Regions from separate parts of the Furfurilactobacillus sp. WILCCON 0119 genome, predicted to be linked through region 1. Evidence: predicted binding sites of a transcription regulator. Region 1 holds the regulator's gene; each other region holds the start of a gene.
The links. Region 1 encodes Rex, which represses fermentation and respiration genes when NADH is low (regulators of the CRP and FNR family bind a similar motif). Its sites were predicted from a motif close to TTGTGAANTANTTCACAA; they were not measured.
Positions count from the first base shown of each region.

Region 1 (3,178 bases):
TTGTCCTTAGTAACCGTAACCTTACCTGCTTGACCCAACTGTTCAACGGTTGTGTCCTTCAAGTTCAGGCCAAGGTCATCAGTCACAACGGTTCCGCCAGTCAAGGCAGCGATGTCTTCCAGTTGTGCCTTCCGCCGGTCACCAAAACCAGGCGCCTTAACGGCAACCACGTTGAATGTTCCCCGCATCTTGTTCAATACCAACGTTGGGAGTGCTTCACCGGTAATGTCATCGGCGATGATCAACAATGCACGGCCCTGTTCAACAACTGATTGCAATAATGGCAAGATGTCTTGGATGTTCGCAATCTTCTTGTCGGTAATCAGGATGTATGGGTTGTCTAAGTCAGCTTCCATCTTGTCGTTGTCGGTAACCATGTATTGACTCATGTACCCACGGTCAAACTGCATTCCTTCAACAACATCGGACGTTGTTTCGATTCCCTTAGATTCTTCAATGGTGATCACACCATCGTTACCAACCTTTTCCATTGCGTCGGCAATCAACGTCCCGACTTCTGGATCAGCGGCTGAAATGGACGCAATCTGAGCAATGTCAGACTTAGTCTTCACATCGTGGCTCATCTTGTGCAAGGCATCAACGGCGGCGTTGGTTGCCTTTTCGATCCCGGTGCGAATCCCAACAGGGTTTGCACCCGCCGTAACGTTCTTCATCCCTTCGTTAACGATGGATTGCGTCAACACCGTGGCGGTCGTTGTTCCGTCACCGGCGATGTCGTTTGTCTTGGAAGCAACTTCTGCCACCAACTTAGCACCCATGTTTTCGAAATGATCCTTTAATTCAACGGCCTTGGCAATCGTTACCCCATCATTTGTGATGGTTGGTGAACCGTATGTTTGTTCCAAAACGACGTTCCGTCCCTTTGGTCCAAGCGTTGTCTTTACTGTGTTTGCTAATTTATCGACCCCAGCGAGCATTGCGCTCCGGGCGTCTTCTGAAAACTTCAAATCTTTAGCCATTTTTCTGCCACCTCAACTGTATTTTAGTGTGCTGACACATGCTTATTTCGGTTTGTTAACGCTGCGTTGTTATTCAACAACCGCAACGATGTCTTTTTCATGGAGAACCAGGTAGTCATTACCGTTATCTGAAACTTGGGTTCCCGCATATTTGTCAAACATCACAACGTCGCCCGCTTTAACAAGTGGGGCAACCGTCGTTCCGTTGTCCAAAATCCGGCCAGTTCCAACTGAGATAACCTTCCCAGTTGTTGGCTTTTCCTGTGCATTACTTGCAAGGACAATGCCACCAATGGTCTGTTCTTCTTCTTCTGAAGCTTGTAAAATAACGCGATCTCCTAATGGTTTTAACACGTTGATTCCCTCCAATATCATTATTATAATCAGAGCTTTTAGCACTCTTATACGTTAAGTGCTAACAACATGCTCTATGATAACCATGCCGCTTTCTGAATGCAAGTGTTTTGGTCAAACTTAGTCAAAAAGTTTTTTCCCAAGCCACTGACGCCCCATTCACCAAGACATACGGCAACGTGAGCCAAATGTTTTTTGACAATAAAAAAACATCTGGCTCATTGTCCAAATGTTGTTAAACCGTGCTTATTCGTCGTCCTCTTCCCCATCGTCGCCACCTTCGTAATGGTCGATGAAGTAAATCAAGGTTTGTAATTCGTTTGTTAAATCGACGTTTTGAACCCGAATGTTGTCAGGAACCGTTAACCGCCGTGGCGTAAAGTTCAAAATTCCCTGAACACCAGCTTCAACCACTTGATTCGTCACGTCTTGCGCTGTGTCTTCTGGCACACTCACAATTGCAATTTCAATTTGTTGATCCCGCAACTGTTGTACCATCTCATCCAGTGGATAAATTGGCACACCACTTTGAACTGTATTAATGATGGCTTCGTTCACATCAAAAGCGGCACTGATCCGAACGTTACTGTTTTGGTGGAAGTTAAAGTTGAGCAATGCATGCCCAAGGTTCCCAACCCCGATCAATGCAACGTTAGTCAGTTGATCCTGATTTAAGATTCGTTTGAAGAATTCAAGTAATTTAGGCACGTCATAGCCGTAGCCCCGTTTTCCTAGTGCACCAAAATAGGAAAAGTCCCGCCGAATCGTGGCGGAATCCACCTTCACTGCTTCTGACAATTCTGTTGATGAGACGCGCATCTTATCTGCGTTGAGGAGAATGTTCAAGTATCGATAATAAATTGGCAACCGTTTTGCCGTTGCCCGTGGAATTCGTTGTTCAGCCACAGCAGTCACTCCTTTTCTTTCCGCACTTTGCGGGTTATCCTTGTGAAACTCGTTGTAAGGTAAATTATAGCATAGGGCCCCTTATTGTGAAGCATATTTCATATCAGCATTCGGGTATTTCGCAAAATTACAAGGGCATTTCACCATTTTTCAATGCGCAAAAGTGGCTTAAACCGGCGTTTCTTTTACTGATTAATTTTTAGACCACTTCTCGAGTGGTTACACGCGTTTATCCACCAATCATTAGTTCATTTCACGAACTTTTTGTCCCTTTCGCAATCCCACCCCACAACATGCTAAAATAGAACAAAGACTTTTATGATGTAGGAGACCTCAATTTATGCAAGTGCTTCAGGTGCAACAAGTTGCGCGACGTTTCGGCGCTGATACTTTATTTCAACACGTTTCAATGACCATTAACGACCGCGACCGTGTCGGTTTGGTGGGCCGGAATGGTGCCGGAAAATCCACCCTGCTGAAAATGATTGCTGGCATTACGGAGCCTGATGAGGGGACCATTTCCTCTTCAAAGGGCGCCACCATCGGCTACCTTCCCCAGGACGCCGGCTTAACCTCGAGCAACACCGTCTGGGACGAAATGCTCACCGTTTTTGCTCAGCAGCAGCGTCAGGAAGCCCAGTTGCATCAACTCGAAGCCCAAATTGCCGACCCCGCGGCTGATCATACCAGTACAGATTACACCCACTTACTAACCGACTACGACCAGTTGCAGCACGACTTCACAGAAAATAACGGTTATGGCTATCAGGCCACGATTCGTGGTGTTCTCCATGCCTTTCATTTCGATGAAGACACGTACGACCGTAACGTCACCAGTTTTTCTGGTGGGCAAAAGACCCAGCTTGCACTTGCCAAACACCTTCTTCAACGCCCAGACCTGCTGATTTTGGATGAACCAACAAACCATTTGGACATCC
Region 1 covers NZ_JBPCCV010000002.1:261,946-265,123, forward strand. The annotation lists gene groL (chaperonin GroEL) at 1-980, opposite strand, end outside; gene groES (co-chaperone GroES) at 1,050-1,334, opposite strand; gene ACRYI5_RS04810 (redox-sensing transcriptional repressor Rex) at 1,581-2,240, opposite strand; gene ACRYI5_RS04815 (ABC-F family ATP-binding cassette domain-containing protein) at 2,581-3,178, shown strand, end outside.

Region 2 (3,178 bases), on a different contig from region 1:
AGCTCTGACCATTTTCAAGTGGAACGTTTGCAAGAGCTGGTTCATGAGAAAGGGCCGCAATATCTGCGGGTGCTGTGACCTGCTGATCCAGTTTTAATTTTCCCTGGTTAATTTTTTGCAGTGCGAGATAGATGATGAAGAGCTTCGAAATGGAAGCAACTGGTCGTGGTGTGGTGGCGTCACTTTTTTGATAGACATGCCCAGATTTGGCGTCCATGACCAACGTGGAAACAGATTGGGTGTCAGCGTGCCCCCTAGTACAAAGAACGGTACTGGTACCCGTAAAGGTGAGTAAAAGAATTAACAGAATGATGGTTTTTTTCATGGTTGATGCGTTCCCCGTTATGATGATTGGTTACCCCTTAATGATTTTAACAGTGGTGCCGGTTGGAATGGTTTCATAGACCCAGTGGGCATCCGGAATGGAAAGGTGGACACAACCGTGGGAAGATGGGCGTTTACCTAAGTCGGCTTTCGGGCCAGGAAGAATGTTTTTTTGTTCGTCAGTTGGTGTTGAGTGGAACAAGTAGACGCCGTGATCCTTCCATGACACCCAATCATAAGCTCCTTCATTAAAGCGCGGTGCGTAAAAATAGGTCCCCCGTTCGGCTTCAATGTGAAAAGTTCCGGTTGGTGTTGAATCATGCATCCCGGTAGAAGCCAGCATCGTGTAAAGTTTTGTTTTGCCGTTCATCACGTAAACGCGCTGGTGCTTTAATGAAACCAACAACCACGCATGGGGATACTTAATGAGATCTGGGTACGTCGCTTGGTGTGATTGCTTTTCATGGGTAGCCGCGCTGGCGACAATGGGGTCAGGCGTGAGGCCGGTTGAACTAATGCCGGCAAACTGACTGAAAAGGACGCTCACGAAAACGACGAGGGTGAGTTTGAGGACGAAATGAGTGCGTAAAGACATATTTTTTCTCCATAAAACGAATGATGTAAGGGTTTAAAACGTGTGCGTTTTGCTGACTAACCCAAATATTATACCATCTGTGTGAAGTTAGCAGCTGGCAAACCAACTAAAAAGTTGATTATTTAGTTGGTTAAGTTAACGGCTGGAAATGAGCCATTAATTGGGGAAAGGACATGTTGGCATATAACAAAGTTTTACTATTCACAAAGGTTCATTAATAACAAAACCAATGAGGATGAAAAAACATTACGAGCAGTAATTCACTGGTAACACTAATGTAAGCGGTTACTTAAAATTCATTTGTTATTTTTTGAGCAAAAAGACTTGCAAAGTTTTTACAAGGTGCTAAACTACTAATTGTGAAAGAGATAACAATAACTTCAACATTGATGGAGGAATTCAAACAATGGTTGTGAAGACTGAGAAAAAAGCCGAAAAAGAAACAATTGATGTAGCAGACATGATCCAAAAGCTCGTTGACAAAGGTCACGAAGCGCTCGACAAGATGGATGATTTTGATCAAAAACGCATTGACCACATCGTTCATGAAATGGCGATGGCAGCACTAGACAAGCACATGGACTTGGCCAAGTTAGCTGTTGAAGAAACTGGTCGCGGAATTGTCGAAGATAAAGCAATTAAAAACATTTACGCCTCAGAAAACATTTGGCACAAGATCAAGGATGACAAGACAGTTGGCATCATTCGTGAAGATGAAGTGGAAGAAATCACTGAAGTTGCCGAACCACTTGGTGTTATCGCCGGGATCACACCCGTTACGAACCCAACATCAACGGTGATCTTCAAGGCAGAAATTGCCGTGAAGACACGGAACCCAATCATCTTTGCCTTCCACCCACAAGCACAACAATCATGTGTGGCCGCAGCCAAAGTTGTTCGTGACGCTGCTATTGCCGCTGGTGCTCCTGAAGGCATGGTTCAATGGATTGACCAACCTTCAATCGAAGCCACAAACCTGTTGATTAACAACGATGGCATTGCCTCAACGTTGGCAACTGGTGGTCCTGGAATGGTTAAGGCTGCTTACTCAACTGGGAAACCAGCCTTGGGTGTTGGACCTGGTAACGGCCCCGTTTACATTGAAAAATCAGCAAACATCAAACGTGCCGTGAACGACATTACTTTGTCAAAGACGTTTGATAACGGGATGGTTTGTGCTTCTGAAAACTCAGCTGTTATCGACGCTGACATCTACGATGACGTGATGGCTGAATTCCAACGCCTTGGTTCTTACTTAGTTAAGAAGTCAGATCAAAAGGCCTTGGGTGAAGCAATGTTTGACCCTCGCACCCACGGTGTTAAGGGCCCAATCGCTGGGAAATCAGCCTTTGACATTGCCAAGCTTGCCGGCATCAAAGTTCCTGAAAACACAAAGGTTCTGTTAGCTGAAATCGATGGCGTTGGTCCTGACTACCCATTGTCAGCTGAAAAATTGTCACCAGTTCTGTCTGTTTACAAGGCCGCAACGCGTGAAGACGCCCTGAAGCTTTGTGAAGACTTACTCGACTTTGGTGGCCTTGGTCACACCGCTTCATTACAAACTGAAGATGAAGACTTAATGACTTCATTTGGTGTTCGCATGAAGGCCAGCCGTGTTCTGATCAACACACCATCAGCTGTTGGTGGGATTGGGAACATCTACAACAACATGATTCCTTCCTTAACGTTAGGGACTGGTTCATGGGGTAAGAATGCCGTTTCTCACAACGTTTCATCATTTGACTTAATTAACGTTAAGACGATCGCTAAACGGAGAAACAACATGCAATGGATTAAGATCCCAAGTAAAGTTTACTTTGAAAAGAACTCAGTTCGTTACCTGACTGACATGGAAGGCGTTGAAAAAGTCTTCGTTGTTGCTTCACCATCCATGGTTAAGAACGGTTACGTCGACATCGTCCGCGATCGTCTGCGCAAACGGCCAAACGGCACTAGCGTTCAGATCGAAGTCTTTGACCAGGTTGAACCAGACCCATCAACAGATACGGTTGACCGCGGTGTTCGCTTGATGAACGAATTTAAGCCTGACACGATTATTGCCATCGGTGGTGGGTCACCACTTGATGCCGCAAAGAACATGTGGATGTTCTACGAGCACCCAGATGCAGACTTCTTCGGTGCTAAGCAGAAGTATTTAGACATCCGGAAGCGGACCTACACATTCGAAAAGCCTAACAAGGCTAAGTTTGTTGCGATCCCAACGACTTCAGGGACTGGTTCAGAAGTAACGCCATTCGC
Region 2 covers NZ_JBPCCV010000003.1:265,414-268,591, reverse strand. The annotation lists gene ACRYI5_RS06810 (D-alanyl-D-alanine carboxypeptidase family protein) at 1-325, opposite strand, end outside; gene ACRYI5_RS06805 (L,D-transpeptidase) at 356-919, opposite strand; gene adhE (bifunctional acetaldehyde-CoA/alcohol dehydrogenase) at 1,326-3,178, shown strand, end outside.
Region 2: the regulator Rex is predicted to act here: its motif matches at 1,277-1,294, upstream of adhE (bifunctional acetaldehyde-CoA/alcohol dehydrogenase).

Region 3 (3,178 bases), on a different contig from region 1:
GTAATTACTGGTCACAAAGATGGTGTTGGGCTGTTGATGATCGCCAATGTTGTGCATTAATTTGCGTGAAAAGAGCATGTTTTGAAGGGTATTTAATGAGCGGTCTTCCGCCAGGGCATGGTCGGCAGGAATGCCGTGTGCCACTGCATATTCGCGCATGGCCACACCTTCTGGCCGCGTCTCATTGCCACCCTGACCGCCCGAAAGAATGAGGATCGGGGCGACGCCGGTTGCGGCCCGCTGCCGCTGATAAAAACGAATGCCACGATCGATCCGCTGTGCGAGCAAGGGGGGCACGTCGCCACCATTGATCAGACCGCTGCCAAGAACGATGACGTATTGTTGATTCAGTTTGGGCCGGTTAAATTGGTAAAGGACGAGGACGGTCAGGTAGTTGTAGAACCAAAATAAAAGGTAAAAAACGACCAGATCGGTAATCATGGCGAAAAAGTTAAACCATCGTTGGGACAGAAAGTGACCCGCCAACCGGTCGATCAGCGGAATCAATAAAATGCCAAGTCCCAAGATGAGGGTGAGCATGTTCCCAACAGAATGACTTTCACGGCGCCAGACAACGGCCGCGTTCCAGAGAAGTAAGACACTTTGACCAAGAAAAAGCGCCATGATGGTTAGTAGAACAATGATAAATGGCACACCAAAGGCGATGATCAACAGGTGATTGTTGAGGTGTAAAATGCTTCCACCAAGGGCTGCGAGGGCTGTGTAAAAGGCAATGTTAAACCAAATTCCGTTGATGAGCCGCCGTTTTTCAATGTGCCAAGAAAGCGCAAAGCCGCCGGCAAACATAATGGCAATGAGCCACATGCTAAGTAGTAATAGCGTCGCTGAGTCATGAAGTTGCATAAAAGGTGGTTCCCCCCCAGTCAAATGATGGATTTTTGGGACCGACACCAGGTTACCGGCGCCGACCCCAAAAGTCCGTGTGTCGAAAAACGATTGATCACTTAAGAAGTGACCAATCGTTTCAAGGAAAATTTGTTTATTGAATCACGTTAGCGTTTCAGACGGGTCATTAGCCCCCAAAAAGGGATGCCCACATCATGAAAGCACCGATAAGTGTCATCGCCAACATCACGAGTGTGACACAAAGCCCAGCAAGATACCATAAGGCATGGTAAACGGTCACTTTATTCATCATCATTTCCTCCGTTACACTTCACCTTAAAGTGTAGTGACTGTGGTGGAGAAGTCAATCATAAACTACATAAAACGGAATAAAGTGGAAACAGCGCAATAATTTTAGTGGAAAACCATTCCGCCATCAACCGTAATCGTTTGCCCAGTGATGTAGTCAGAATCGCTGCTGGCAAGAAAACCAACCACGTTAGCGACATCTTCGGGTTCTGAAAGGCGTTTCAAAGCGATGTCCTTGGCGAATGTTTGCATGCCCCATTCGTCATCTTTACCCGCGTTTTGGCCCACTTCATGGGCGATGTCTAACATCATTGGTGTCCGGACGATTCCTGGTGCAAAGGCGTTAACGGTAATGTTCTCGTCAGCTAATTCCTTAGCGGTTGTTTGGGTGATTCCGCGGATGGCAAACTTCGTGGAACCGTACACCGTGAGGTTAGGGTTCCCGACTTCACCGGCTTGAGACGTTGCGTTAATAATTTTACCACCGTGATTTAACCGCTTCATGGCAGCATGTGCGGCCTGAGTGCCCCAGACAACACCACCAGTGTTGATCATGGTGACATTGGCCAGTTGTTCAGGCGTAACGTCGTCAATGGGTGTGGTTGGGGCAACCCCGGCGTTGTTGACCATAACATTTAGGTCGCCAAGTTGGGCCACTGTTTTATCAACGGCTGCAAAGACAGCATCGCGGTCAGCAACATCGGCAGCGATGGAAATGGCTGTTCCGCCATTTGCAATGATCTCTTCAGCAATGTGGTCAGTTTTTGATTTTGTCCGGCCAACAAGTGCAACGGCAAAACCATCATTAGCTAAACGACGGGCAATGGCGGCACCGATTCCCTGGCCGGCACCGGTAATAAAGGCAACTTTTTGTGTCATGGGAAAATCCTCTCTTTGACTTTGTGATTTTAATAACTAATCCCTAGTATAGGGGACACGCGGCAATAAGGAAAGGACGAATAAAAAAAGGTGTTGGATGGCAGGTTCGATTAGGAAATAAACAGGCAGAAGAAAAACGACTGGTCACCGGCATACCAGCGGATCAGTCGTTTTCAATTGAGCAGACCTCGTGGTGTGCAGGCGCTACCGCAACTATTTAATGGTTAGGGGTTGGTAGGCAGGGGTCCACTTCGTTTTAAGGACTGCTTCCTTAACGTCAGTAATGGGCCGCTGATTCAGGTGCTGGTCCACGGCGCTTTGAGCCACGGCCTCGGCCACCGTTTCGGAAAAGACACTGAGTTTATCGACAGGGGGCAAGACGGCAGCCCCTGGTTGGGTTGGATCAACGAGCCCACCGAGTGAGTGGGCGGCCTTACTGATCATCGTATCGTTTAGAACCCGGGCCGATGACGCAATCGTGCCGAGGCCCAGTCCCGGATAAACGAGGGCGTTGTTGGCTTGGCCGATGTGATAGGTCACCCCGTCGTAGACAACATCAGGGGTTGGAATCCCAGTTGCAATCAGTCCGCGTCCGGCCGTCCATTTAATGAGGTCGCTAGCGGATGCTTCAGCCAGTTTGGTTGGGTTCGACAACGGGAAAATGATCGGGCGGGGCGTGTGAGCAGCCATGTTTTTGATGATGGCTTCCGTAAACGTCCCCGGTTGGGTGGACGTTCCGACCAGAATGGTGGGGTGAATGGCGTCGACCACGGCGGCCAAGTTCGTGAGTGCCTCAGGATGAGCAAATTCACTGCGTTGGCGAGCAAATGGCCGTTGTTCCGGTGTCAGATCTGTCATGTCATCGAACAACAAGCCCTGTTTGTCGACCATGTAAAAGTGGCGACGCGCCTCATCCTCGCTGAGGCCCTGTTCAACCATTTCATCGAAGATGCGGTTGGCAATGCCGGCACCGGCCGATCCTGCGCCAAACGTTAAGTAAGTTTGGTCCGTTAACCGCTGTTTCGAAATGTTGAGAGCACCCAAAATGGCGGCTAACGTAATGATTCCGGTTCCCTGAATGTCATCATTAAACGTCACGTACTTCTGCTGGTACTTTTTAAGGATCTTGGCGGCGTTGTTACGA
Region 3 covers NZ_JBPCCV010000003.1:170,990-174,167, reverse strand. The annotation lists gene ACRYI5_RS06355 (YdcF family protein) at 1-864, opposite strand, end outside; gene ACRYI5_RS06350 ((S)-acetoin forming diacetyl reductase) at 1,261-2,034, opposite strand; gene ACRYI5_RS06345 (malolactic enzyme) at 2,248-3,178, opposite strand, start outside.
Region 3: the regulator Rex is predicted to act here: its motif matches at 2,056-2,073, upstream of ACRYI5_RS06350 ((S)-acetoin forming diacetyl reductase).